Regions from separate parts of the Thermoanaerobacter sp. YS13 genome, predicted to be linked through region 2. Evidence: riboswitches for the same ligand, from Rfam matches in the RefSeq annotation. Region 2 holds a riboswitch; the other holds the start of a gene.
The links. A riboswitch is a leader RNA that binds a small molecule or an ion and turns the genes downstream of it on or off. The one in region 2 is predicted to bind cyclic di-AMP.
Positions count from the first base shown of each region.

Region 1: another riboswitch for cyclic di-AMP. It lies ahead of THYS13_RS00890 (C40 family peptidase); the one in region 2 lies ahead of THYS13_RS01595 (cell wall hydrolase).

Region 1 covers NZ_JOOI01000001.1:182,753-198,007, reverse strand. Annotated here, with positions in the region: gene THYS13_RS00905 (hypothetical protein) at 1-39, opposite strand, end outside; gene THYS13_RS00900 (lytic transglycosylase domain-containing protein) at 197-754, shown strand; gene typA (translational GTPase TypA) at 774-2,597, opposite strand; gene THYS13_RS00890 (C40 family peptidase) at 2,803-3,726, opposite strand; cyclic di-AMP (ydaO/yuaA leader) riboswitch at 3,732-3,864, opposite strand; tRNA gene THYS13_RS00885 (tRNA-Leu) at 4,022-4,106, opposite strand; gene THYS13_RS00880 (peptide ABC transporter substrate-binding protein) at 4,289-5,872, opposite strand; gene THYS13_RS00875 (nicotinate phosphoribosyltransferase) at 5,892-6,926, opposite strand; gene THYS13_RS00870 (lytic transglycosylase domain-containing protein) at 7,001-7,561, opposite strand; gene coaE (dephospho-CoA kinase) at 7,585-8,181, opposite strand; gene polA (DNA polymerase I) at 8,193-10,811, opposite strand; gene THYS13_RS00855 (DUF4349 domain-containing protein) at 10,877-12,025, opposite strand; gene THYS13_RS00850 (RNA polymerase sigma factor) at 12,022-12,597, opposite strand; gene THYS13_RS00845 (sensor histidine kinase) at 12,804-14,543, shown strand; gene THYS13_RS00840 (LytTR family DNA-binding domain-containing protein) at 14,515-15,255, shown strand, end outside.
Region 2 covers NZ_JOOI01000001.1:318,378-333,632, reverse strand. Annotated here, with positions in the region: gene THYS13_RS01665 (TlpA disulfide reductase family protein) at 1-29, opposite strand, end outside; gene THYS13_RS01660 (cytochrome c biogenesis CcdA family protein) at 42-698, opposite strand; gene THYS13_RS01655 (phenylacetate--CoA ligase family protein) at 789-2,123, opposite strand; gene nagB (glucosamine-6-phosphate deaminase) at 2,233-2,994, opposite strand; gene THYS13_RS01645 (ROK family transcriptional regulator) at 3,007-4,152, opposite strand; gene THYS13_RS01640 (PIG-L deacetylase family protein) at 4,306-5,658, shown strand; gene THYS13_RS01635 (carbonic anhydrase) at 5,659-6,213, opposite strand; gene THYS13_RS01630 (creatininase family protein) at 6,408-7,133, opposite strand; gene THYS13_RS01625 (SHOCT domain-containing protein) at 7,216-7,464, opposite strand; gene THYS13_RS01620 (ATP-binding protein) at 7,537-8,922, opposite strand; gene THYS13_RS01615 (response regulator transcription factor) at 8,885-9,580, opposite strand; gene THYS13_RS01610 (hypothetical protein) at 9,820-10,008, shown strand; gene THYS13_RS01605 (SHOCT domain-containing protein) at 10,040-10,324, shown strand; gene THYS13_RS01600 (TMEM165/GDT1 family protein) at 10,562-11,122, shown strand; gene THYS13_RS01595 (cell wall hydrolase) at 11,176-11,979, opposite strand; cyclic di-AMP (ydaO/yuaA leader) riboswitch at 11,979-12,105, opposite strand; gene THYS13_RS01590 (ATP-binding protein) at 12,140-13,522, opposite strand; gene THYS13_RS01585 (response regulator transcription factor) at 13,512-14,204, opposite strand; gene aroA (3-phosphoshikimate 1-carboxyvinyltransferase) at 14,220-15,255, opposite strand, start outside.

The DNA of each region.
Region 1 (15,255 bases), 140 kb from region 2:
TACAACAATTAAAACCTCCACCATTCTTTCGTTTTTCATCTCTTTATCAACCCTTATTCTAAACCTTTACTTATATTATACTATACTTCTTTAAAAAATCCTTTAAAAATTTTAATAGGACTTTTTTACTAATTTGCACTTTTAAAAGAGGTTTTAGAAGAAATTTGTCGAATTATATATTATGGGAGGGATTGAATTGACAGATATTATAAATCAAATAATTGAAAATAAATTTCGAGAAATTCAAAGCAGACTACCTGCTAATATAAAAATATTTAATACTGATAAACCTTTTGCTGAAGTTTTAAATAATGCTATAGAAAATCAGCAATACAATTCAGGAAATGTAAGTAATAATGCACTATCAAAAAATACAAATTTACAGCAAATTAACGATTTAATACAACAGGCCAGTCAAAAATATAATGTAGATGCAAATCTCATTAGAGCGGTTATCAGAGCAGAATCTAATTTTAATCCATTCGCAGTTTCTTCAGCAGGGGCAATGGGACTTATGCAGCTTATGCCTTCAACTGTAAAAGAACTGGATGTAGCCAATCCTTTTGACCCTTCTCAAAATATAGATGGAGGAGTAAGATACCTAAAAAATTTGTTAGACACTTACCATGACATAAGATTAGCATTAGCTGCCTATAATGCTGGTCCTCAATCAGTAGAAAAATATCAGGGTATTCCCCCTTACCAAGAAACTATAAATTATATAAGCAAAATTTTAAATGAATTATATAAATAGAAGGAGCCATAAAGCTCCTTTATTTGTTATATTTTGCACTTTTATATCTCTGTTGAGAATCCAAAATCTTTTTTCGTATTCTAATACTTTGAGGAGTAACTTCAACCAATTCATCATTATCTATAAATTCTAATGCTTCTTCTAAAGACATCTTTTTTACAGGTGATAACCTCAAAGCTTCATCCGCCGTTGCAGACCTTAAATTTGTCACATGTTTTTTCTTACATACATTGACATCAATATCTCCACTTCTTGAATTAACTCCCACAACCATCCCTTCATACACTTTTGTACCTGGCTCTATAAAAAGTGTCCCTCTCTCTTGAGCATTGTAAAGGCCATAAGTTGTCGCAACTCCAGTCTCAAAAGCTATAAGAGCGCCTCTCGTACGAGAAGGAATGTCTCCTTTGTAAGGTTCATAATCATAAAAGACATAAGTCATTATGCCATTTCCTTTTGTATCTGTTAAAAATTCAGACCGATACCCTATTAAGCCTCGTGTAGGTACTTTAAACTTAAGCCTTATAGTTCCTGGCTTTAATGTGTGCATATCCATCAATTCAGCTTTTCTCGGCCCTAATTTTTCCATTACAACTCCCATATATTCTTCAGGAATATCTATTGTCAAAAGTTCAACAGGTTCCATTTTTACTCCATTTATTTCTTTAAAAATCACTGTAGGTTTAGAAACCTGCAATTCATACCCTTCCCGTCTCATAGTCTCAATTAAAATAGAAAGATGCAGCTCTCCTCTTCCAGACACCTTAAAAGAATCAGTAGAATCTGTTTCTTCAACTCGTAACGCGACGTTTGTCTCTAGCTCTTTAAAAAGCCTTTCTCTTAAATGTCTTGAAGTAACGTATTTACCCTCAGTTCCAGCAAAAGGACTGGTATTTACACTAAAAGTCATAGAAACTGTAGGCTCTTCTATTCGAACAAAGTCTACCGCTTCAGGATTATCCTTATCTGAAATGGTCTCTCCAATCTCAATATCGCTTATGCCAGAAACCGCTACAATATCTCCCAAGCTTGCTTCTTCTACTTGCACTCTTTTTAGTCCTTCAAACTGATATAGATTATTTATGTGAACTTTTTGTATTGACCCATCTCTTTTACATATAGACGCTTCTTCCCCTGAAATTATTTTTCCTCTAACTACTTTTCCAATGGCAATTCTCCCAATGTAATCATCATAATCTAAAGTAGTCACTATAAGTTGCAATGGTGCCTCAATATCTCCTATTGGTGCAGGAATATAGTCTAAAATCGTATCAAAAAGAGGTCTCAAGTCATGAGACTCTTCTTCTAAACTTAATTTTGCTATACCTTCTTTTGCAGAAGTGTAGACAACAGGGAAATCAATTTGGTCATCATTTGCTCCTAATTCAATAAATAAATCTAAAACTTCGTCAATAACCTCCTCCGGTCTTGCATCAGGTCTATCAATTTTATTTATAACAACTATAGGTTTTAGATCCAGTTCCAAGGCTTTACTTAACACAAAACGGGTCTGCGGCATAGGTCCTTCAAAAGAATCCACCAGCAAAAGTACCCCATCTACCATTTTTAATACTCGCTCTACTTCACCGCTAAAATCTGCATGTCCTGGTGTATCAACTATATTTATTTTCACATCTTTATATCGTATAGCGGTATTTTTAGCAAGAATTGTTATGCCTCTTTCTCTTTCCAAATCATTAAAATCCAAGATTCTTTCCTCAACTTTTTCATTTTCCCTAAAAATACCGCTTTGTTTAAGCATGGCATCAACCAAAGTAGTTTTTCCATGATCAACATGAGCAATAATGGCTATATTTCTTACATCTTCTCTTACAAATTTCATAAGGTATCTCCTTCCATAAAATAGGCTATATCACGTATACAGTATTATATAATATCTCAAGGAATAAAAATAGTCAATATAAAAAAGAGCACTCTCTACGAGCACTCTCAGTTTGCTTACAAAATCCCATGAGATTATAAAATTTTTAAAAAAATCTTTGCATCGTCCCTTAAATATTCCACCGGGCCAACACTAAAAGTTGACCCTATTTTATAATACGTCTCGCAGTAACGTAATGATCCCTATAATACCCTTCATATAAGGGACTTATCATCACCATTCCCCTACCCGAAGAACTATTTACAAATTCCCCATTGCCTATGTATATTCCTACATGATTTATAACACTGCTTCCCAGCGTCTTAAAAAACACTAAATCTCCTGGAACTAAACTGTCATAACTAACTTTTTCTCCTACTGTAGCTTGCTCATCTGCAGTCCTTGGCAAAGCAAAACCAAAATTCCTAAATACATAGTAAACAAAGCCGGAACAATCAAATCCTTTTGGAGTTGAACCTCCATAGACATAAGGAGTTCCAACAAAAGATTTAGCAAAATCTATTAACTTATCTGCCAAACTTCTATCTACTTCGCCTCTTGAAACATTCGATGAGCTTCTTACTGCTAAATATTCTCCGTAAATCCATCCTTCTCTTCCATCAGAAAGCTTTATCTTGTACCACCCATTTTGATTATCTAATACAGTCACTGTAGTATTTTTATTAAGCTGTGTTATAATTCTACCCGATAAACCCGCTTCACTTCTCACATTAACATAGCTACCTGTCACTATACCAACACTTGCTGATCTTTCCGAATCTCCTCTTGAGACATTAGAAGGATTTCTTACAGATAAATATTCACCAAAAATCCATCCTTCTCTTCCATCAGAAAGCTTTATCTTGTACCACCCGTTTTGCTTATCTAACACAGTCACTGTGTCATTCCAATTTAAGCGAGTAATAATATTTCCTGATAAGCTTCCTTGAGTTCGCACATTTACATAATTGCCTGTAACCTTTCCAATTCCTAATCCTTCCGCAAACGCTGGGTTCAAAAAAGAACTACCTATCAGCGTCGCGCCAAACACAGAAATTCCAAAAATCATCTTTCCTATTCGCTGATCCACTGCAAATCTCCTTCCTTTATTGCCTCCGGAGTTAGCTGTCGGGTGCGGGACAGAAGGTATCCCTACTGCAGCTTAAAGCTACAGATTAACCCCAAAAAGCGGTTCCTCCGTACCTTTCGGATTCGGCAAGATTGCATATTTTATCTTTCCATTTTATCTTATCATATTCCATAGTCAAAGTCAATGTTTACATTACATTTTCTTAAACTTTTTAATCTTTTTTTAATATATTTTATAAAAAATTAATAATTTGTGTGACAAAAAAATAAAAGGCTTACCGCCTCTTTCTTTTTTATGGTGCGGAGGGTGGGACTTGAACCCACACGGGAAACCCCATACGCCCCTCAAACGTACGCGTCTGCCAGTTCCGCCACCACCGCACACCTTTTGAATTTCATCACATTATGAATTATATAATCTTTTTAAGTCAGTGTCAATACCTATTTTTAATCAGATGGTGTCAAGATACTGTAGGATAATTTTCAGTACAACCCTTGCAATATCTTAAATCAAAGTTTTTACGGTATGCTTGTTTTTCTTTAAATTCTACGATAATTTTACACTACTTTTTTATATACCATTTTTCTATATTATAAAAAACATCAAAACCAGTAGGGTCCACAACTTTTACATTGTCATATGCCATAACTGCTCCTTCAATATAGAAAAGGCCAATTATGGGTTGTTCCTCTAAAAAAACTTCTTCCAAAACTTGATAATCTTTTTTTAAAGAATTCTCTTGTGAATCATAAAAAATTCTACTATATATTTCATCAACTTTAGAATTACTATAACCCATAAAATTGTCTTTGCCTTTTGTCATAAACATTGTAGACATATCTTGATTATAACTTAAATTCCACTCCATTAACGCCAAATCAAATTTACCTGAATATACAGAACTTAGTAAATTGTCCCAATCTTTTGGTACAATGTTTATTTCAATTCCTACATCTTTTAAATTATTCTTTATAATTTGAGCAACTTTAATCAAATATGGATTATTTGCATTTACCAGCAAATCAAATTTGAGCTGATAAGTTCCATTGCTCCTTATCCCTTTAACTAAATTCCAACCACTTTCCTCTAATATTTTATTTGCCTCTTTTATATCGTAACTATGAGATACTATTTTATTGCTATAAAGCCATGAATCAGGACGGACCGGAATACATGACTTTAACCCATGACTAAAATATACTTCTTTCAAAATTTTGTCAACATCTATTCCATAACACATCGCTTTCCTGACATTTGAATCTTTCAAAGCTGAATTTTGATAATTAGGAGCCATAAATACATAATCTTGCATAACATATTTGTAAATATTTACATTTGAAAGTTCTTTATACTTATCCCAGTCTATGTCATTTAAAAAAGTAAAATCTGCTTCTTTGCTTTGAAAAGATGTTATCATAGCATTTTCATTAGGCACAATTTTAAATACTATACTATCTATATAAGGTTTGTCGCCTCTATAATAAGGATTTCTTTCAAAAATAACTTCTCTGCCAACGCTGTAAGAAGATATCTTATATGGCCCTGTACCGATAGGTACAATATCTTTATTTAAAATATCTTCCTTACCTTTATATTGATGCTCTGCTAGAATAGGAAAAGTAAACAAAGCTATGGGGTTCGCAACAGGTTTATTTAGAATAACTTCAAATTCATAATCCCCGTTTGTCTTATAAGAGGAGAGATAGTTAATGAGAATGTCCTTATAAGGGCTTTTTACATCATTACTTTTAAAAGAATCAAAAGTAAATTTTACATCATTAGCCGTAAAACTTACTCCATCCTGCCATTTAACATTCTTTTTTAAATAAAATTTTATATTAAGTCCACTTATTTCCCAATTTTCTGCTAATTGAGGAACAGGCTTTAAAGTTTTATCCAAGGTAACTAATCCTTCTAATGACAAATTCAACATTTGTCTTACTCGTTCATTGTCATTTAAAAAAGGATTTAATGTATCAAAAGAAGTGATATTTATTCTTAAAGTGCCACCCTCTGCAGGCTTTTCTTTTTCAATATCAGTTTTATCCTCAGAGGTTTGCGGGAAATTTACCATATTTTGTGGAGTTGTTTTACATCCTGTAAAAATAAACATCAAAATGAAAGATAATATAATAAATTTTCTCATTAACTATCATCTCCGAAAACTATTTTATCTTTTTCAGCTTTTTATTTTCTATAATACCAGGAATTCTCCCTCTTTTAGCAATAGGTACTCCTTCCACTTCTTTTATATCCATTGTCATGTCAATAGGCTGAGCATCAGATATGTAACTTCCTACTCCAAAAGCATCTGCCCCACTTTCAGAAAGTTCTGCAATTCTTTCCGGATTCAAACCTCCAGAAACTATAATTTTTACATTTGTAAATCCTTTTTGATTTAATCTTTGCCTTAGTTCATACACTAAACTAGGTGTAACTCCTCCTCTTTCTGATGGAGTATCAAGTCTTATTCCGTATAACCTATCCCCTAAAAATTCAGCAACCCTCAACGCCTCTTCCACTTCGTCTTTAAAAGTATCAACTAAAATGGTTATCTTCTCATCAGGTGGAGTTATATCTCTGTAAGCTTTTGCCACTTCTAATGTATCTCCTGCAATCAAAAATGCAGCATGAGGCACTGTCCCTCTAGGGTCTTTCCCCATTAATTTTGCACCTAAAACACAACTCGCATCATCTGCCCCTCCAACGAGTGCCGCCCTTTCCATCACAGGTGCCACAGCTGGATGTACATGTCTCGCTCCAAAACATAGTATTGGTTTGTCTTTTGCAACTTCTTTAAGCTCTCTTGCTGCTGTTGCCCAACCAGAAGAACTTGCAAGAATTCCTAATATTGCCGTCTCATAAATTCCAAATTCACTATAAGGTCCTTTTATCCTCATTACTGTATCTTTAGCTTCAAAAGTGTCTCCTTCTTCCAAAGACCATACTTCCACATTTTTGTCTTTAAGTAAACTCATTACTTCTGGTAACCCTGCAAAAACTCCTCTTTTTCTTGGAAATATCTCCGCTGTGACTATTTTATCTTGTACACCAAGATATGATAAAATATCCTGGGTTCTTAAAAAATATACATCTGTAGTCCATGCATTTTTTATTTCTTCATGAGTAGCTGAGAAAAACTCCCTATCTTTTTCGATTTTTACTTCATTTAAGTCTTTTAAATGCTTTAACAGTTTCATTTGTGTCCTCCCTTTTTATTTTCTTTTTAACGATACTATTATACCAATTTTTCAACTTTTTTTGTATATTCATATCAACTTTTAGTTTCATATATAAATTTATATATCTGATAAACTGCTAACACTTTTTTTATATATCTATTTGTCTCAGGATAAGGAACAGCATGTAGCTGTTTCCCATCTTTGGAAAATCTCTTGTCCTTAAGCCATGCATCTACATTTCCACTACCTCCGTTATAAGCTGCTATAGCTAACTGTATATTTCCATTAAAAGTTTTAAGAAGATAGCTCAAATACCATGTCCCCATCTGAATATTGTATTTAGGCTCAAAAAGCATATCATCGTCGTAGTTTTTTATACCTACTTTTTTAGCAATCCATCTTCCAGTATCTGGTAAAATTTGCATTAATCCTATAGCATTTTTGCTAGAAATTGCCTCACTTTTAAAATTACTTTCTACTTTTATTACAGCAAAAATAAGATATGGGTCTACGTCATACTCTTTTGCGTAATAAACTACATAATTCTGGTATTTAAGAGGATAAATTTTTTTTAAAAAATAATGAGTATTTAACTCGTAAGTAAATAAAAGACCTACTAATATCAAAAATATTACCGCAACTTTTTTCCTCAAAATAACTCCTCCGATATTATGATTTATGTTACAAATCTTCCCCAAAATAGTGTAACTTGTTTTTCCATAGCTTTAAAATCTTTGCTATTGTTTATTATAAAATCTGCATACTTCATCTTTTCATCCAGAGGCATTTGACTTTTTATGCGGTTTATTGCATCTTTATAAGAAAGCTTATCCCTTTCCATAATCCTCTTTATTTGAGTTTTTGAATCTACTACTACTAGCCAAACCTCATCTACCATTTTATAAAGTTTCATTTCAATTAAAAGAGCTGCATCTAATACAATTGCCTTTTGCTGATTTTTTTTTCTTTCTTCTTCTATTTTTTCTTTTATCCGCTCTATTATTATAGGATGAGTAATTTCATTTAATTTTTTAAGCTTCCTTCTGTCAGCAAACACAATATTACCCAATTTTTTTCTGTCAATTTCTCCGTCTTCCTTTAAAATTTCTTTTCCAAAATATTCTACAATTTTATTATATGCTTCTGATCCTTTTACCATTATTTCTCTCGATACAATATCTGCATCAATAACCACAGCACCCATCTTCTTTAAAAGCTTAGAAACAGTGCTTTTTCCTGATGCAATACCGCCAGTAAGTCCAATTACTTGCATTTTTGTACACCTCACTTGGCTAAAAACCAATTGGGTCCTACTCCGATTTCCACTACAAGAGGGACTTTTAATTGTACTACATTTTCCATATTATTTTTGAGTATCTTTTTTACGATTTCTACTTCATCTTTATAAGTATCCACTACAAGCTCGTCATGAACTTGTAATATAAGCTTAGACTTAAGTTTTAATTTTTTTAAATCGTTGTATACTTTAACCATTGCCATTTTTATTATATCAGCCGCACTTCCCTGTATTGGAGCATTCATTGCTAACCTCTCACCCTGCGACCTTTGAGTAAAATTTTTTGAGTTTATCTCAGGAATATATCTTCTTCTGTTCATTATTGTAGTCACATAGCCATTTTCTTTTGCAAATCGCACTATTTTTTCAATGTACTCTTTTACTCCTTTATATTTTTCAAAATAGTTATTTATGTATTCTTTTGCCTCTTTTCTTGATATTTTAAGGTCTCGAGAAAGCCCGTAATCGCTAATGCCATATATTATACCAAAGTTTACGGCTTTTGCTGCTCTTCTCATTTCTGGTGTAACTTTCTCCATTGGGACTTTAAAAACCTCCGAAGCTGTCCTTAAATGTATATCTTCATTATTCATAAAAGACTCTATTAGCTTCTCATCCCCCGAAACATGTGCTAAAACCCTCAGTTCAATCTGAGAATAATCAGCTGAGACAATATACCCATCTTTAGTCCGCGGAATAAAAGCTCTTCTAATTTGTCTTCCAAACTCTTCTCTTATAGGTATATTTTGTAGATTTGGTTCGGTACTGCTTATTCTACCTGTAGCAGTAACCATTTGCTTAAAATTAGAATGTACTCTATTGTTTTCATCCATGAGAGGCAAAAATCCATCTATATAAGTAGATTTAAGTTTTGTAAGTTGCCTATACTCTATTATATCACTGACAACATCATTATAAGGAACTAATTGCTCTAAAACTTCAGAATCTGTAGAATACCCTGTTTTTGTTTTCTTTATTACTGGTAAATTTAATTTTTCAAACAAAAATTCACTCAATTGCTTAGGAGAATTTACATTAAATTGATATCCTGCTTCTTTATAAATTTTATCTAGTATTTCTGCTATTCTATCATCTATCTTTTGTGAAAGCTCTTTTAGAACTTCTTTATCCAATGTAAAACCACTTACTTCCATTGATTTTAAAACTTCTACAAGAGGCATTTCTATTTCCAATAAAAGTTTTTTCATGTCCATTTCTTCAATAAAATTCATCAACTTTTCTCTTAAATCAAATAGATGTACACATCTACTGCAAATGTTATCTGCAAGTATATCTTCCCCTATTTCTTCAAGCTTCTTTTTATCCCTACCTTTGCCAAATACCTCTTCATAAGATGGAACATCCACCTTTAAATATTTTTTCAGCACGCGGTCCAAATCATAGTTAGACTCAGAAGGATTTAAAAGATAAGCCATTATAGCAGTATCTATGTACTTGCTTTTACACTCTATTCCTTTATAAGAGAGTTTAACTAAAAAATCTTTTATTTCGTGGGTTGTAAATTCAAACTCTTCTTTTGCAAAAATCTCTTTTAAATCTTCTATTTGAAAAACATCAATATAAACAGTATCCTCTCCAAAAGAAAAAGCTATTTTCTTTATTTCCCCTTCATAAATTAGTGGATAAAAAGCAATATTTCTGCTGTCTTGCAATAAAGTTATTAACTTTCTTATATCTACTTTTGACCATTTTTGAACTTTATGATTATTTACAATCTCTACGTTATTTTTTTTCTTTATGTTATCAATCAAACTAAAGAATTCTAATTTATTAAAAAGCTCCAAAAGCTTCTCCTCATTAAAATCTTTTACTCTATATTCCTCAAAATCTATCTCAATAGGAATGTCTCTTTTTATAGTTGCAAGTCTTTTACTCATTACAGCTAATTCTTTATTATTTTCTATATTTTCCTTTATCTTACCTTTGAGTTGAGAAAGATTTTGAAGCAAATTTTCAACACTGCCAAATTCTTTTAAAAGTTTAATCGCTGTTTTTTCTCCTATATTAGGTATCCCTGGGATATTATCAGATTTATCCCCCATTAACCCTTTTAAATCAATAAATTGCTGAGGAGTTATTTCATATCTTTCTAAAACAGCCTTTTTGTCAAACTCTTCCATTTGAGTTATACCCTTTTTAGAAATCTTAACTTTCACTTTATCTGAAACTAATTGAAGCGCATCCCTATCTCCTGTAACTACAAGCACTTCCATTCCTTTTTCCTCTGCCAACTTTGAAATAGTACCTATGATGTCATCGGCTTCGTAACCTTCTAATTCTAAAGTCTTTATATTAAAGCCATCTATAATTTCTTTTAAAAGACCTACTTGTTCTGCTAGTTCCTCAGGCATCGCTTGTCTTGTAGCTTTATAGTCTTGATACTCTTTGTGTCTAAAAGTAGGAGCTTTTTTGTCAAAAGCTATAGCTATGTAATCAGGTTTTTCCTCTTCAATAAGTTTTATAAGCATCATAGTAAAGCCATATAAGGCATTTGTATGTAATCCTTCACTTGTAGTAAGCATTGGCAAGGCATAATAGGCTCTGTACATGAGGCTACTCCCGTCAATTACTAAAAATTTAGACATTAAATCACTCCCATTTTTATTTCTTTGTATTTTAATATACCGCAAAAAAAAGAAGATGTAAATTGTCATCTTCTTTTTTTGAAATAGATATACACTTTATACCCAATAAAAGCCAGTGCACCATAAGGTAAAACTATTACCAATATTATTATCAGCTTCTTTATAAAAAATATTAAAAAATTTACATTATTTATAAAAGCTAGTTTCATATCTCTACCGATTCCCTTAAAAGAAACTAGAGTCGTAGGTTGCTCAACCTTGGAAACCTCTTTTATTGAAAGATTTATGGTTCCTAGACTCGTAAGATTTTCCCATACTTTTAACTGTTCTTTCATTGATTCTATTTCGCTTCTTATCCTGTTTATTTCGGATTCTACTTCAAGCATTTCCTTGACTGTAGAAGCCTTATTCATAATGTCTTGAAGTTTTTGTTCCTCTATTTCTAAGTTTTTTAGCCTTGCTTTTAAATCATAATACTGCTCTGTAACGTCTTTACTATCTATTCTTAAAGCTGTTACTTTACCAAATTCTTTAATCTGAGAAATCACACTTTCAAATTTATCTTCCCGCACCTTCAAAACAAGATTTATCCTTTTGGTATCATCGGTAAATACGGTTTCATCAGAACTTTCAATAAAGCCTTCTGCTTCTTTTACCAATTTAAACACTTTATCATAACATACGTTAACATCTTCTACTTCTAAGGAGACGGTTGCATTTTTTGTAATTTTCCTTGAAGTTCCTGCTAGCAATCCTCTTTGACCAGTGATTGAAAACATATTAACTTCATTATTAATTCCTTCCTTTTTAGACAAATCAGCACTTTGAGTCATTTTGATATTGTTTAAAGGAGCACTCGATTCTATTCGTGAAGATTTATCAAATTTAAAAATATTTACTACAAATACTGTCATAAGTATGAAAGAAGCTGCAATAACTGCTACTGTTAACGTCTTTTTTACCCTTTCTTTTTTCTTCTCTAAAATATTTTTCTGGTAAACCAATTTTTCGTGTATTTTTTTATTGAAATCTTCAGGTAGTTCTAAAGGAGGCATATTTTTTAAACTTTCTATTATATTTTTCTCCAGTTGATATTCTTTTCTGCAACTTTCACAGCTTTCTATGTGTTTTTCTAATTCTTCCTTTTGTGCTACATCCAATTCACCATCTATATATCGGGGTATAAGTTGAAGTGCCTTTTTGCAATCCATCATACTTGCCTCCTTTCGTCTAATGATAAAAATTCTGGCAAAGACTTTATTCTCTCTTTAAGCAGATTCCTGGCTCGCCACAAGCGAGACTTTACAGTGCCTAAGTTCAAATTCATTATTTTGGATATTTCTTCATAGTTTAAACCTTCTATATCTCTTAAAATCAAAACCACTTTATAGTCTAGAGGAAGTTTGTTTATTTCTTTCATTACAATTTCCGCAGTTAATTTTTTATCTACCACCTCTTCAGGAGTTTCAAAATCTTTTACTTCATTTTCAAATTCTTCTATCTCTCTAAAATTACTTCTTTCCACATTTCTTTTTCTTAAATAATCCATAGCACAGTTTATAGCAATTCTATAAAGCCAAGTTCTGAAACTGCTATTCCCTTTAAATTTTTTTATATTTAAATACGCTTTAAGTAACGTCTCCTGAGTGAGGTCTAATGCTTCTTCTTTATCAAAAATAATTCTTAATATCACGTTGTATATGTACTTTTGATGCTCACTTGCGAGAATTTCAAAAGCCTCCACCTCTCCAGCTTTTGCCCTTTCCAACAACTCCTCCTGTCCCACTTTCTAACCTCCCTTTCATTCAATTTAGACGTAAAAAAAATAAAACTTGTTCCCAAATATTAAGATGCAATATATGGAAAATATGTGTTGCAGGAAAAAAGTTATTTCTGTAGAATAAATATAATTGAGATATATATTAATAATACGACATGCTGATTACTTTATCCTTCTAATTTAGAAAATTTTTGATAATGGAGTGAACAAATATGTATGAGCTTCTGATAATACTTGCAGAAAGGTTTAGTATAATAGCTCTTCTAGCTTTTGTGCTTTCTAAGGCAGAATTTTTCAAAAAAATAATCTATAACAGTCGCGTTACAAAAAAAGACCTTCTTTTGACCATGGTCATCTTTGGGGTAATAGGTATTGCAGGAACTTACGTCGGTGTACCTATAAAAGACGCTATTGCAAACTCAAGAGTGGTAGGTCCAATGGTAGCAGGCTTAATAGGAGGCCCTTTAGTAGGTTTAGGTGCAGGTTTAATAGCAGGAGTTCACAGATTTTTCTTAGGTGGTTTTACAGCGATATCTTGCGGTATATCCACCATTTTAGAAGGATTTTCTGGTGGACTTATAAGAAAATATTATAAAGGGGAACATGTCCCTTGGGAATTAGCATTTGTGGCGGGATTCATAGGTGAAGCTGTGCAAATGTTAATTATTTTAGCAACTGCCAAACCTTTTTCTCAAGCTTTAGATTTAGTAGATATTGTAGGATTACCTATGATGATAGTAAATGCAACAGGTATTGCTGTATTTATGGTAATAATCAAATCCGTATTCGATGAAAAGGAACAAATTTCTGCCGTGCAAGCTAAAATAGCACTTGATATAGCTTCTAAAACATTACCCTATTTAAGAAAAGGATTAAATGAAGAATCGGCACAGAAAACAGCAGAAATAATTTTAGCATGTACAAATGTATCTGCCGTAGCTATAACAAATCGCAAAAAAATTTTAGCTCACGTAGGTATTGCTTCAGATCATCACAAAGTCGGAATGCCACTACTCACCCATGCGACGAAAGAAACTATAAAAACTGGAGAAATTCGAATAGCCAAATCTAAAGATGAAATAGGATGTCTTTATGAAGATTGTCCTTTATCATCGGCAGTAATTGTACCTCTTTTTAAATATGATAAATTAGTAGGTACGTTAAAACTTTACAAAGGCGGAAATAAATCAAGAAACAATGTCATATCAAATACTGAAATTGAACTTGCTAAAGGATTGGGACATTTAATATCTTATCAACTTGAAATTGCCGATGCAGAATACCAAAGAAAATTGGCCACTGAAGCAAAACTAGAGGCTCTTCAAGCCCAAATTAATCCCCATTTTTTATTTAATGCCTTAAATACTGTTATATCTTTTATAAGAACAAAGCCTGACAAAGCACGAGAACTTTTAATTAATTTAAGTGAATATTTTAGACATAATTTAAAAAATGTGGGTAAATATGTAACTATTGAACAAGAACTAAATAACATAAATGCTTACTTATATATAGAAAAAGCTCGTTTTGGAGATAAATTAAATGTAGAACAGGATATTGACAAAAGTGTATTGTCTTATTATATGCCCTCTTTTATCCTTCAACCAATAGTTGAAAACGCTGTAAAACACGGTATTATTCCAAAAGGAGAAGGTGGAAACATTAAAATAAAAATAAAAGACGAAGAAAATTACATCAACTTTTGTGTAGAAGATAATGGAATAGGAATAAATAAAAAAGAACAAGAAAATCTTTTAAAAGAAGGGTTTGGTAAAGGAGTAGGAATCGGCCTTTACAATGTAAATGAAAGGCTTACTACTATATTTTGCAAAGATTGTTCTTTAATGGTTGAAAGTAAAGAAAATATTGGCACAAAAGTTTCGTTTAAAATACCTAAAACTTACTTAAAAAAGGATGATGTATATGAAAAAATTGAAAGCATTAATTATTGAAGATGAACAACCAGCAAGAGATGAACTTAAATATCTTCTTAGTGAGTATGAAGATATAGAAATCGTAGGAGAAGCAGATAACGGTGTAACTGGATTAAAACTGATAGAAGAATTAAAACCTGATGTAGTATTTATCGATATAAATATACCAAAAATAAATGGATGTGATGTAGCAAAGCACATTTCTTCCTTTGGAAAATTGCCTTATGTAGTTTTCATAACAGCCTATGATATGCATGCATTAGAAGCTTTTGAAATTGGCGCTCTTGATTATCTATTAAAACCAATAAGTCAACACAGGTTGTATAAAACATTGGAAAGAATCAAATCTTTTAAAGATATAAAATTAACGAAACAACCCTCTTCCTCTTTAGAACTTGAAAATAAAAAATTTGGGAAATTAGCAGTTGAAAAAAATGGAAGAATAAAGCTTATTAATTTAGATGAAATAATTTTTGCAGAAGCTTATGAAGGAGACGTAATGGTTAAAACCAAAAGTGATAATTTTATATATAAGGGAACTATAAAAAGTCTTGAAGAAAAACTCAAAGAAAAAGGTTTTTTCAGAATTCAAAAAAGTTATATTGTCAACCTTAACAAAATAATTGAAATACTTCCTTGGTTTAAAGGTACTTACTGGGTAGTAATGGATGATGATAAAAAAAAGCAAATACCTGTAAGCAAATCCCAAATAAAAGAATTAAAAATTTTA
Region 2 (15,255 bases):
ATAGTAAAAATTAGACTTTTATTTTTCACACTAACCACCTCTTAATAAAAATATCCACTTATCTTGATTAGCATGTTAAAATATAAAAGAACTCCAAATATTATGAGAATAACCCCACTTATTACCTCAATATAAGGCAATATTTTGTTAATCCTTTTATACATACTTTTAAACTTGTCAATCAATAAGGCTGTAACTATAAAAGGTATGCCAAGCCCCATAGAATATGCAAAAAGCAATATCACGCCTACACTTAAAGTACTGACCGACCCAGCATACAACAATATCGAAGCGAGAATTGGACCTACACAAGGTGTCCATCCTGCTGCAAAAGTTATACCCAATACTAATGACCCTATATAACCGGTCTGTACCTTTTCCATATTTATTAATTTGACTTCTTTATTTAAAAATAGTGGTCTAAAAATCCCAGTCATTTGAAGTCCAAAAAGCACAATTATTATCCCACTTACTTTTCTAAAAATGTCTTTATAGGCTAAAAAAAACTTCCCTAGTTGGCTTGCAGTCGCCCCCATTAAAACAAACACTATGCTAAATCCCAAAACAAAAAGAAGCAAATTTATTAAATTATTCTTTTTATTTCCAAAAATATATGACACATAAGCGGGAATTAAAGGCAAAACACAGGGTGATAAAAAAGAAACAATTCCTGCTAAAAATGCAGTATAAATTGGCACATCTACACCTCCCTCCCCTATAGGGTATAACTATTAAATATTATATTACAATTTCACCCACAGTACAACAAGGTACAAATATAATTACTTTTAGCTTTGTTTTCTAGCATCTATAACCATTTTCACCTTTCCAGTTATCTTATCAATCTGAAGCGTGCCTGTAAAATGTACCTCGTATTTTACATTTCTAAGCTTCTTTTTACTCAAAAACTGGTCAAGTTGTCTCTTGATTTCTTCTTCAACATCTTCACCGGCATTAGGTAGTTTGATACAGTTCAATATAAGGCTTTCATCACTTGTCTGAACAAACTGGTATTCTTTTATTCCTTCAACATCAAGGTCATCAATAAAAAGAGGATGAAGAAAGTCCTTATCACCATTTTCATTTTTAAACCACATTATCTCTTCTTCTCTTCCTATTACTCTTTTAATATGAGTATAAGGTAAAGGACCTTTATATTCTCTATCAAATCCTTCTACCACATCATTCAGTCGATAACGGATAAGAGGGAAAATTCTGTTATACAATGGAGTTATGATTAACCTGCCAAACTCATCAACTTCCACATAATTCATATCATCCATGAGATACATACCTTCATACCAGTTAGTTCCCATACCTAAAAATATTGATTCTGTACAACCATAATAATCTATTACGTCAGCATCAAAAACAGAGCTTAAATAACTGGAGACTTCTTTACTTAAAGGCTCTCCTCCTGTAATTATTTTCTTAGGCTTTATATTTACCTCGCCTCTTTGTTGCATATCAGCCAATATTTTTATGCAGGAAGGATAACCAGCCAAATAATTAGGATTGAAATTTTTAATTTTATCTTTCCAAGTATCAATAGGGTCTGCAGCATTTAATACCATACTTTTAGCTCGATATTTTTTAATTCCATTCATAGCAAGTACAGTAGAAGCATAACCGCTGCCTACAGAAGCTACGTACAATACCTTTATAGGGAAATCACTCCATCCAATTTCCTTTTTCCCGCCTATGCTTATCCGAACCATATTGGCTTCTATCATATCCAAAGCATCTATATCATACAGAAAATTACAAGGCTTACCTGTGCTGCCGGAAGTATGAACAAGGATATATTTTCCTATCCTCACCATTAATTCACTATTTTCCATTGCCTTTTCTATCTCTTTGGGAGAGATAGAATCAGTAACTATATCAATAAAATTATTTCTAACCATTTCTTTATCTATCATAGGCAATTCTTCAATAGGAACAGCGTCCAAATCTTTATATTCTATTCCTGCGCTTTTATAGAGAGTTTTATAAAAATTGCTGGAAGTATAGGCGTGTTTTATCATTTCTCTCATACGCTTACTGCTATATTCCATTATTTTTTCACGAGGCCATTCATTATGGTTATATAATTTAAATCCCTTCATCATCACCTTTATCATAGCTTACCTCTCCTTTAAAGTAGCACTTTTTATAATCTATTTTTCCCTGACAATTATATTATATCTCAATTGCAAAATCTTGCTAAATAAAAAAATAGGCTTCCGCCTATTAAACAATTATTTCTATTTCTTTTAAATCTTCATCGGGTATAAGTGAAGCAGCCTCTTTATCAATTATTATAGTTACATCAGGATGTAAAGCTAAAACAGTAGCAGGCACTTTAGTAGTCAATTGTCCTTTTATAGTTTCTTTTATTGCCTCTGCTTTATTTTTTCCAGAAGCCAAAAGGACAATTTTCTTTGCTTTCATGATACTTCCAAGTCCCATAGTAATCGCCTTTCTTGGTACTTCCTCTGCGCTTTTAAAAAATCTCTTATTAGCATTTATTGTATCTTCTGTCAAAGTAACTACATGAGTTTTAGTCTCTATGCTCTCCTCCGGCTCATTAAATCCTATATGTCCATTGACACCAATACCTAATATTTGCAAGTCAATCCCACCTGCTTTTTCTATTTCTTCATCATATTTTCTACACTCTTCTTCTAAATCCTCCGCTATGCCATTTGGAATATGAACATTTTCTTTTTTAATGTTAATGTGATTGAAAAAATTGTGGAACATAAAATAATGATAGCTTTGAGGATGGTCTGGAGATAAACCAATGTATTCGTCTAAATTAAAAGTAATGACATTAGAAAAATCTATTTCACCTTTTTTATACATCTCAATTAAATGTTTATACATCCCCAGAGGCGTAGAACCTGTAGCAAGCCCTAAAACCGTATTAGGTTTTTCTTTGATTTGCTTTTTCACAATTTCTGCTGCCTTTTTACTCATTTCGTCATAATTTACAGTTATAATTACTTTCATCTTATGGCCTCCTTATAGTAAAATTAAATTATTTGTATTTAAAAGCACATCGGCTACCGCTCCAATAGCAGAAGCATCTTCACCAAGTTGAGCTACTTTAATGTCAAAATCAAAAGGCACAATCCTTTTCACTTTCTCCTTTAACTCCTGGCGTATATCAATTTCATAGTTTAGGATGTCTCCTCCAATTATTATTGCTTCTGGGTTTAAAATACTTACAATATTGGCAATACCCATGCTTAAATTTTTAATAAATTGAGATACAGCTTGTACACAAGCAGGATTTTGTTTTTTATATTCTTTTACTACACCCTCCATAGTTTTTACATAAGACAAACTTTTAGAAACTGATTCAACTAAAGAAGACAAAGAAGCCTTTCTTTCAAAAGAACCATAATCCTCGTAAGAATAAACTCTTTCAAAAGCATCCTCTCCTATGGCCATGTACCCTACTTCCCCTGCAGCGTAACTATTGCCTCGTAATAAAGTACCATTTACATATATTCCCGAGCCTATACCATTTCCTATGTTTATAAGCACAAAATTCTCTATTTCACGGCAACAACCAATCCATCTCTCTCCTAATGCAGCATAATTTACACTATTGTCTAGGTAGATATTATAATTAAAAATTTCACTCAACCTTTTCTTTAAATCAAAATTACTCCATCTCAATCCTGGTGCATCAACAATTCCTTTTTGTATATCTGTGATTCCTGGAAGACCAATACCAATTCCTATTATATTTTTATCTTCCTCAGTAAGTTCTTTTATCCCTTTCACAATTCCATTAAAAGCCTGTTCTTTAATGCCAGTTTCCCATTTTATCTTTTTTAAAATTTTCCCCTCTAAATTAGTCAAAATTCCTATCGAATTTGTAGATTCAACGCTTATCCCTATAACAAATCTAGCATCAGGATTAAAAGAAAGCTGTATAGGCTTTCTCCCTACTGTACCTTTTTCTCCGTAACCATTTTCTATTACCAAACCTTCTTCAATCAACTCATCTACAATGGCAGAAATAGTAGATTTGCTCATTTTTAAAACTTTAGAAACCTCTATTCTCGATATGGGTTGCATCTTTTTAATAACATCTAAAACATTGGCTTTATTGATATTTTTAATTAACCCTGAAGTGCCTTTAGTATAGTCTTTCAATATCTCGCCTCCATTAGTTCATTATCTGAACTAATTATCTAAAAAAATTAGTTCGATATCCGAACATTTCCTTGTAATTATTATACCATAATAATTTGAAAAATGTAAATAATAAATTTTGAGACTACAAATATACAAGGAAGGTGCCTTATAATGAATAAAAAAATGAAATGCATTGCAATAATTATTTTAATACTTTTTGTAGCCTTTGCTGGATTAGAATTAAAAACTTATAATTATGAAAGCAAAACTCCTGTTAAAAAACTTTATCCAGCTCTTCAAATTTATCAAAAAGTATTAGTTTTTGCACCTCACCCTGACGATGAAACATTGGCTTCAGCTGGCCTTATTCAAGACACTATAAGATATGGTGGTGAGGTAAAAGTTGTAATAATGACTAATGGAGATTCCTTTAAAAGGGCAATTATTGAAAATTATGACCTTCCTTTCCCCACACCTCATGATTTTTTGCATCTTGGATACGATAGACAAAAAGAGACTCTTTCCGCTTTAAAATACTTAGGAGTAAAAGAGAAAAATATTATTTTTTTAGGATATCCTGATAAAGGTTTAGCTCCTCTTTGGTGGAAATATTGGAATGTACCTTATAAAAGCTTTGGTACTAAGACAACAATAAGCCCCTATGATAATTCATACACTCTGAAAGTAGAATACAAAGGAGAAAACATAATAAAAGATTTAACAAAAATTATAAAAGAATATGACCCTACGCTTATTGTATATCCTCATCCAAATGAGCTTCATCCCGACCATTGGGCAACAAATAGTTTTGTAAAATATGCTCTATATTTGCTGGAAAAAGAAAATATACCGCAATTTTTATACATAGTTCATCGCACAGACTGGCCACTCCCTTTTGGAAAACACCCTCAATTAAATCTAAATCCTCCTCAAAATCTTTTGAAGACAGGAACAGAGTGGCATCTATACCCTCTTGCAAAAACCGATATTGACAAAAAGGGAGAAGCAATAATGATGTATAAAACTCAGATAAAAGTGATGAAAGACTTTTTATTGGCTTTTGACAGAAAAACAGAGCTGTATGGATTTTATGAAGACGGTATATTGAAAAAATACAATAAAAGCCGTAAATTTGATGATTATAAAGTGATAATAGATCCAGAATATGATAATTTTAGAGATTATGAAAATGGAAGTGTTGATATAACAGGAGTATATGCATACATGCAAAACAATAATTTACACGTAGCTATAAAATGTAGACAACCTGCAAAGCCACTTTATGAATACAACTTATATGGTATACTATTTAAAGGTCATAAAGAAATTACAAGAATAAATGTAAAAGTTACAAATGGAAAATTAGTCAATAGAAAAGGAGATGTCAATATAAAAAATAGAATAGTTCATATCACTATTCCTATAAATATAGACTTTGATGCAATATATTTATCTGCTACCACTACTTCTAATGAATATCTTATTGACAAAACAGCGTGGAGACTTTTGAAAAAAGAAAAATAATCAATATCCTATTAACTTGTAGCCATTTACTAAAATTTTATTTGCAGAACTCATTTTGTAAATTACATCAATTTTTTCTTTTGAAATTGGTTTCACCAATAAAGCTACATTGCCTTCATTTAAAATATTTCCAGACTCCACCATCATATTGTCTTTTATTTTTACATTCTCCAATATAGCGTTTATTCCAATGTAACAATTATCACCAATGTAAGAGTTAAATATTATAGTTTTTATATTGATATTACAGCAATTCCCAATATAGCATTCTCCCTTTATTATTGCTCCATTGGAAATAATAGCATTTTTCCCTATTTCAATTTTTGAAGCCCCTATTGTATTTATATTGACTCCATCATAAATACTTGCACCATCATTAATAACAATTTTACCCACTTTGTAATTTTCATCAACTTCATCTGCTCTAATGACAACATTAGGTCCTATGTAGACATTTTCTCCTACTACAATATTGCCAATTAAAATCGCTGTGTTATCTATGTAAGCTGTATGAGCAATTTGAGGAAAATTCCCAAATATATCTTCCCTAATCATAATTTCCACCTCATATAACCTAACATTTATAGCAGGTTATAATACTTGTTTACATTATATCACAAAAAAAGTAAATATACAACGAAAAAATGAAATTAAAAGTTTAGAAAATTTTATAAAATAAAAATGCCCTAAAAGCTTCATTTAAAAGCTTTTAAGGCTTGTTGTAAAAGATACAATCATGTCTTTTCCCCTTATTCTTCTACAAAATACCTTCCTTCACGGATAGCGAGAATTATCTTTATAATTTTGTCTGTCAATAATTCGAAAATTTTTTCACCTTTTTCTTTTGTTGCAAGAGTAGCATCTCCAGACATGGCATTTTCATAAAGTACTTTTCCTCTGTCTTTAAAGTAAACCCTATAAAGAGGTTTTTTTAAATTTTTTGTTGCTTTATCCATTTGAACAAGTCTTTCATCGTAATATAAAATGGCAGATGTTTCATCTTCTCCTGCATGGCCTTGACCTTGTGTAATAGTAAGTATTTCCTTTGTAAAGTCCAGCCACCAATTTATTGTTAAAACTACCATTCCAAGCTGGACTAGCTTTTCACTAGCAAGATTGAGAGCATTTATATTCCCTCCATGTCCGTTTAAAAATATAAGCTTTTTAAGTCCATTTTCATATAAGCTTTTGCCAACTGCGTATACGTATTCTGCCAGTATTTGTGAGGGCACATGAATTGTGCCAGGGTAGACAGATAAGTCGTAACTTTGCCCATATGGTATTTCAGGTGCAATCCACACATAATCGCCAATTTTTCTTTCAATCATTTCACAAAAAAGTCTAGGCGAAAAAATATCAGTTCCCAAAGGAAGGTGATGTCCATGAGCCTCAACAGAACCTACAGGAATTATAACTATATCTGATTTTTGCAAGTTTTTTTGAAAGTCATCAGAAGCATAGTTTATTAAATACATGTAACTTCTCTCCCTATTTTGATTATTACAAATTAAGGATATCATAATTCAAATCAAATTTAAATATACCTACATACTACAATTATTTTTCTTCAAGTCGTTTTTTTCTTTCAAGATATTCCTCTTCGCTTATTTCCCCTCTTGCATATCTTTCTTTTAAAATTTCTATCGCATCCTTCTCTTTGTTTCTATTTTTTGTGCCTCGAAATAATGATATAATAAAGTATATTGCAGCAACTATTAAACCTATCTCTATTGCCATCCAGACAATGCTCCAAATAAATCCACCTATACCATATCCCCAACCCCAGCCATACATCATTCTCATCATAATATTTTCCCTCCTTTCTTCCTTTCAAAAATAATTATACACCGCCATTATGAAAAACTTATGAACCAGTTTTTATAGGGGAATTTTAACAGTAAACTTACTCCCTTTATTTATCTCGCTTTCCACGTTTATTTTGCCTCCATGGGCTAGTACTATGGCTTTTGCAATCGAAAGCCCTATTCCACTTCCACCTGTTTCACGATTTCTTGATTTTTCTCCTCTGTAAAACCTTTCAAAAATAAAAGGAATATCATCTTTTGATATACCCATTCCATTATCTTCTACAATAAATACTGCATAATCGCCATCTTTATAAAAGTCTATTTTTATTTTGCCACCTACAGGAGTATATTTATTTGAATTTGATATTAGGTTAACGAAGACCTGTGCTATTCTGTCCTTATCACCAAACAACATAATGTTATCTTCTATGTTCTTTACAACTTCTTGTTCTTTTTCAGCAAAAGATGCTTCAAAATTTGTTAAAATGTTCTTTACTAATTCGCTTACGTCAAATTTGATTTTATTAAGCTTTAACATGTCAGATTCAAATTTATTCAATGTTTCAAGGTCTTTTACAATGTTTATAAGTCTTAAGACTTCTTCATTTAAACTTTTCAGTCTTTCATGCGTCGGCTCCCAAACCCCATCAAGCATTGCTTCAATATGACTCTGCAATGTTGTCAATGGTGTTCTAAGCTCATGTGCAATGTCAGAGGTCATTTGTTTTCTTAGTATTTCTTGATTTTTTAAAGATTCTCCAAGGTGGTTTATTGCCGCTGTGAGCTTAAATAGCTCTTCTTCTTTAGGTATATCATATACCTTTGCAGTAAAATCACCTTTTTCAAGCTTTTTAGCAACTTCCGTAATATTAACTAACGGTCTTGTAATATAATTTGACACATAAATACTTATAATCAATGCTATAAAAATAGCTATCACCGTTGCTATAACATTATATCTGCTAATGTCATATAAAAACTTAAAATCCAAGTCACTCATCATCATCGGCCCATAATAAATTATATCCACATATCCCACTGTTTTTTCATCCACAATGATGGGAAGAGTTTTTTCAGAAATATTTTTCTTATTCCATTTTCCCATCATATTCATCATATATGACATTGGAGAAAAATCCCATATAATCTTACCATCTTTATCTCTAAGTCTTAATCCATATCCTTCCATCATAGCTGCATGACCAATTTCCCGCCCTGTCGTACTTTTCCAGCCTCCCTCAGATTTATACACTGCAGCAAGAGTGTTAGCTATATTGCTAAATTCTTTATCTGTTGACTTTGTAACATAATTTCCAAAGCTATTTATTATTAAGATGTTTGTTGTAATACTTACAATAACAATCGATATAAGAGCTATTGAGATAAATACAATAGCCGTCCTTGTTCTTAAATTATTTCTAAACATTTCCATCACCAAATTTATATCCAACACCATACACCGTTTTAATATACACTGGATTTTTCGTATCGTCTTCAATTTTTTGTCTTAAATTTTTAATATGTGCATCAATCGTCCTGTCATAGCCTTCATAGTCAAATCCCATAACTTTTTCAATTAATTCTTCTCTTGTAAAGACCCTATTTGGATTTCGAATTAAAAACTTTAAAATTTTAAATTCGTTTGGAGTGAGATTTACAACTACTCCTTTTTTCTTCACCGTGTGTGCTTTAAAATCGACCACAAGGTCATCATTATTAAAAGACATTACTTCAGCAAGAGGCACATCATCAGTTGTTCTTCTTAATATTGCTTTTACTCTCATAACCAATTCACGTGGGCTGAATGGTTTTGTAATATAGTCATCAGCACCTATAGAAAATCCATTAATTTTATCACTTTCTTGAACTTTTGCTGTAAGCATCAATATCGGAACATTGGAAAACTGCCGTAACCTTTTACACAGTTCCTCTCCTGAAATACCTGGCAACATGAGATCCAATATAACAAGGTCTGGTTTTTCTTTTTTGAATGTATCTAAAACGTTATTGCCATTAGTTTCAGTAATAACACTAAATCCCTCATGCTCAAGGTATGACTTTACAACTTCAAGTATTTTTATTTCGTCATCAACTACAAATATTTTCTTATTCATCTTCCATCCACCCTTTATTATTTTGCAACAAAATTATGAATAACTTATGAAAATAGCTTGATAAACTTCTTTTAATATATTATACATCACAGTTCGCAAAAATCTAATCGCCTACTTTTGGAAATTATTTTAATTAAACTGTATTTATTTTCTCTTCATATTTTCTTCAAAAGTAAGTTTTAAAATAAAGTTGAAAGCAAGTTAACAATTTTTCGATAAATAGAAAGGAGTTGAAAAGTATGGGTCTTATATTAATCTTGGCAATTGGCTTTTATTTGTACAAAACAGGTGACCTGCAAAGAATGATTAATAATTTAAATGCAAACAAAGATTGCCAAGTGGATGAAGCAAAGAAAATACTTGATATACGCTTAGCCAAGGGAGAAATTACAGTAGAAGAATATAATAAATTAAGAAGTATTTTGTAAAATTTAAATATTTAGAGAGGAGGAGTAAATAATGTTTGGAGGATATATGATGGGTGGTTTAGGTCGTTGGTTTGGAGGATATTATCCTTGTGGTTATGGAACTTGGTTCGGTGGTGGACTTACCAATATATTGTTCTTAATTTTAATAGGCGTAGTAATTTACTTGCTAGTAAAACAGATTAGAAATGTTAACTTTTTTAAAAAACACGATACAGATCCTAATAATGAAGCATTAGAAATTGCCAAGTTAAGGTACGCTCGCGGTGAAATCACCTTAGATGAGTATACAGAAATAGTTAAAATGTTGAAAAAATAAGATAAATTGACATTATTGCTGTTTACATTGCTCCTATTGACATTTTATGATAAATTTTTTACAATATATTGAGTAGAGGGGAGTAGTTCGCATAGCTTATATGTGGTAAAGTCAACATATCGGGAAGCCCTGGCTTTACCTTAAAGAACGAGACCTTTACATAATATGTTTTACATATTATGTAAAGGTCTTAATTTATTTATAGAGGAAATATAATAGTTGGGGAGGCAATATAAAATGGAGGCACTTGTCACATCATTTGTCCTTATCTTTACTTCTGAGATGGGAGATAAGTCACAGCTCATGTCAATGGCCTTTGCTACTCTTTTTAAAGTAAGGACTGTTCTTATAAGTATATTTATCGCAGCCTTAATAAACAATGGTATTGCTGTGATATTTGGTTCGTATATCACCGAATACATTCCCATTTTTTATATAAAATTTTCAGCTGTTTTATTATTTTTGTTTTTTGGAATTTCAACTTTAATAGAGGGAGAAACAAAACAGGAAAAAATAAAAAATTCAAAATACGGTCCTGTTGCAACTATTATAAGTACATATGTACTATCAGAATTTGGAGACAAAACGCAATTGGCTGCTATAGCTTTGACTGCATCATATAACAGTCCTCTGTACATATTAATAGGTACTACGCTTGGGATATTTTTAGCAGATATATTAGGAATAATTGTAGGTATCTATTTCAATAAAAAAATTCCCTCTCAATACTTAAAATATCTATCTTCTTTCATATTCATCGCCTTTGGCCTTTCTACTTTGTATAAATTGTTTTTCTAAGCCAAAAACGGGTACTTAAATTGTACCCGTTTTTGACCCTCTCATCGGAAGTTTTACCTGCCGTAACAGAAAACCATATTACCTATTCTTGCCGCTATAGGAAGTGACCACAACCACGCATTAGTAGAACTTTGGTCAAAATAATACAAGGCTCCGTCTGTTGGGTCAACACCGCTTAACGCATCTTTTGCTGCACTTATAGCATCAGCTGAAGCAGGTCTATTTATCCATCCATTCAACACAGGAGTAAATTGGTAATTTCCGTATGCATCGACTTGATATATCACGTCTTTTATAGTATTAGGGAAAATACCACTTTTAACTCTGTTTATTACTACGGCCGCAACTGCTACTTTAGCCTGGTATGGTTCTCCATCTGCTTCTGCGGTAACAAGTCGCGCAAGGAGGTCAAATTCCTCTTTTGTGTAGGGTATTACACCCCTTTCAATAGAACCTCTGCTGACATCCTGATATGCCCTATTAGAAGAAGTAGCACTGGGTATAATAAAGACTTGTCCAGGATATATTATATCGCTTTTGTATCCATTTGCAGATTTGAGCATATCAACAGTAATGCCGTATTTTAAAGCAATTAAGTACAAACTGTCACCTTTTTGGACAACATATGTGTTATCACTACCCGGCACTTGTAAAACTTGCCCTGGATATATTATTGTACTTTGAAGTCCGTTTAAAGATATCAGCTTAGTATAGGTAGTTCCGTATTTTTGACTTATACCCCATAAGGTATCGCCGGGTTTAACTGTGTAAGTTGCGGCAAATACTGATTGGGAAATAAACAATCCGGCTATAATTGATGCGATGAGAGGTTTGACCTTGATGCGAATATTAAACATGTTGTTCCCCCTTTTGCCTCCGAGGTTAGTTGACGGGTTCGGGTTAGGGACACCCTACCACAAAAGTGGATTCACCCCAATTTAGTTCCCCCGTACCCCTCATCGGGGATTCGGCATATTTTTAACTAAATTATAGCCGGATATTTAACTTGTGTCCATATTAAACTGGTGGAAAGATAGGTAATGTTATGGTAAATTCACTACCTTTCCCTAATTCACTTTTTACAATGACACTTCCTCTGTGTTCTTCGATAATCCATTTAGCAATAGCTAATCCCAACCCTGCACCACCTGTCTCTTTAGCTCTCGCTTTATCTACCCTGTAAAACCTATCAAAAATATGTGGAATATCTTCTTGTGGTATGCCTATGCCATCATCTTTAATTTTTATATAGGCTTTTGAATTATCTTTCCCCATTTCAATTTCTATATTGCCATCTGAAGAAGTGTATTTTGCTGCATTGTCTAAAAATATCCTTATAAGCTCTTTAATGAGTTTTTTGTCAGCCGTTATATTTATGTCATTTTGCCCTTTCACAACTATATTTTTGTTTTCATTTAACATTTTTATTTCCTCTGCAACTTCTTTTATTACATCCTTTAAATTAAACTCTTCCTTATTTAACTTTATCGATTTATTGTCTCCTTTTGCCAACAGAAGGAGTCTTTCGATGAGATGTTCCATGTCTAATGTCTCTTTTTTAATCGCCTCTATAGCCTCTTGCAATACAGCCTTGTCATCTTTTCCCCATCTATCCAACATGTCAATATACCCTTTTATTACAGAAATTGGGGTTCTAAGTTCGTGAGAAGCATCAGAAACAAACATGTTCTGCCTTTTAAAAGAATCTTCTAATCTATCCAGCATGTCATTAAAGGTTTTTGCTAATCTTGTAAGTTCATCGTCTTCTCCATATATTTTAAGTCTTTTATTTAAGCCATAGGCATCTATCTCTCTTACTTCTTTTGTCATATAATCCACAGGTCTTAAAGCCTTCTTTGTAACGAAATATCCTGCAATAAAGGACACAAAAATCCCCGCCGCATCCGCAAAAAACATCAAAATAAAAAGTAGTTTTAAAAACAAATATTCATTTTCCATGTCCTTTATCACTTGGATGTAGAAGACTTTATCGTCGCTTTTAAAAATGGTATTGATGTAAGTCAAATCCTTATCATATTTGTCAATTTTAATAGGAATATCTATATTTACATCGTGAGGAATATTAATTTTTTCTAATCTTTTAGAAGAATAAATGACATTTCCTTTTTCATCAAATATTTTTGTATAAATATTTTCATGTGGTATACTTGAAAAAATCAAATCTCTTTCAGATAATTTGACGTCTCCTTTTATTTCCCCCAGTTTACTTTTTATAGCCTCTGCCTGGCTTGTTACTTGGTCCATTGCTTGGTATATCAGATAATATTTTAAGCCATAAAGCACAGAAGCATTAAGCACAACCAGTATTACTGAAAAAACTACAGAATAAAGAAGAGCTATCCTTAAAGTTATACGGCGGGGCCACAACTTAATCTTCATCTTTATCCTCCTTCAAAGTGTACCCCACTCCTCTTATGGTGTGGATTAACTTCCGGTCAAAAGGGTCGTCAATTTTGCTCCTCAAATACCTTATATATACATCCACTATGTTAGTATCTCCATAATAATCATAGCCCCACACGCACTCAAGGATTTTTTCCCTTGTCAAAGCTATATTCGCATTTTTAATTAAAAACTCTAAAAGGTCAAATTCTTTCTTTGTAAGTTCAATTTTTATACCCGCTCTTCTTACTTCATGAGTTGTCAAATCCATAGTGATGTCGCTATATCTTAACACATCTTTTTTAAGATGCGGCTTTTTCTTTCTCAAAGCAGCCCTCACTCTTGCAAAAAGCTCTTCTATAGAAAAGGGTTTTGTCACATAGTCATCAGCTCCAATGTCAAGTCCTTCCACTTTGTCTTTTACTTCGTACTTGGCAGTAAGCATTATAACAGGTATGTCAGAATGTTCTCTTATTTTTTTTAAAACTTCAAATCCATCAATTTCCGGAAGCATTATGTCCAAAAGCACAAGGTCATAATCTCCTTCTAATGCCTCCTTTAAGCCAGAAGGTCCATCGTAAGTTACAGTGACAATATATCCTTCATGTTCAAACTCCAGTTGTAAAAAACGGGCTATGTGCTTTTCATCCTCTATGATAAGTATCTTTTCTTTCATCATTCATCACCAATGATATTATAGCATATCAAAGGTCTTATAAAAATCTGGATATGAAATATTTACACATTCAGCATCTTTTATCTTAGTTTCTCCTTCTGCTATAAGTCCAGCAACCCATAAAGACATAGCAATCCTGTGGTCGTTGTAACTTTCCACTGTATTTCCTCTTAAAAAACCCGTCCCTTCTATAATCATCCCATCTTCTGTTTCAAAAATTTTTGCTCCCATTTTCTTTAATTCTGAAGTGATTGTATTTATTCTATTGCTTTCTTTTACTTTTAACTCCTCGGCATCTTTTATCACTGTTTTCCCTTCTGCGAAGACTGCTGCAACTGCTATTACTGGAATTTCATCAATAAGCCTTGGAATAAGACTTCCTCCAATTTCAATTCCTTTTAGCCTTGAAGTCTTAACTGTTATATCCGCTACTTTTTCATTGTTTATAGTTCTTTCATTTGTTAAGACAATGTCTCCTCCCATCTCTTTTATCACATCGATAATACCAGTTCTTGTAAGATTTACATTAACATTTTTTATAGTAACCTCCGAATTTGGAACGAGAGTTGCAGCAACAATAAAATATGCTGCTGACGATATATCTCCTGGTACAATAACTCTCTGCCCATGTAATTTGTAACCAGGGTAACAAGTTATTTTTGTGCCATTTACATCCACTTTAGCACCAAAAGAACTAAACATGAGTTCCGTGTGATTCCTTGAAGGGTAGGGCTCTTCAATAGTCGTTTTATCATCAGCGTAAAGGCTTGCCAGCATTATGCTGGACTTAACCTGTGCACTGGCAATTGGCATTTTGTAATATATGCCTTTAAGTTTGTTTCCAAAAACCGTAAGAGGTGCAAAATTTCCTTCTTTCGCGACTATCTTCGCTCCCATCATACTAAGAGGAGTTATCACTCTTCCCATAGGGCGTCTCTTTATAGAATCATCACCTGTAAGCGTTGTCTCAAACTTTTGACCAGCGAGAATACCCATCAAAAGCCGAATGGTAGTACCCGAATTCCCTACATCAAGGATTTTTTCGCTTTTATTT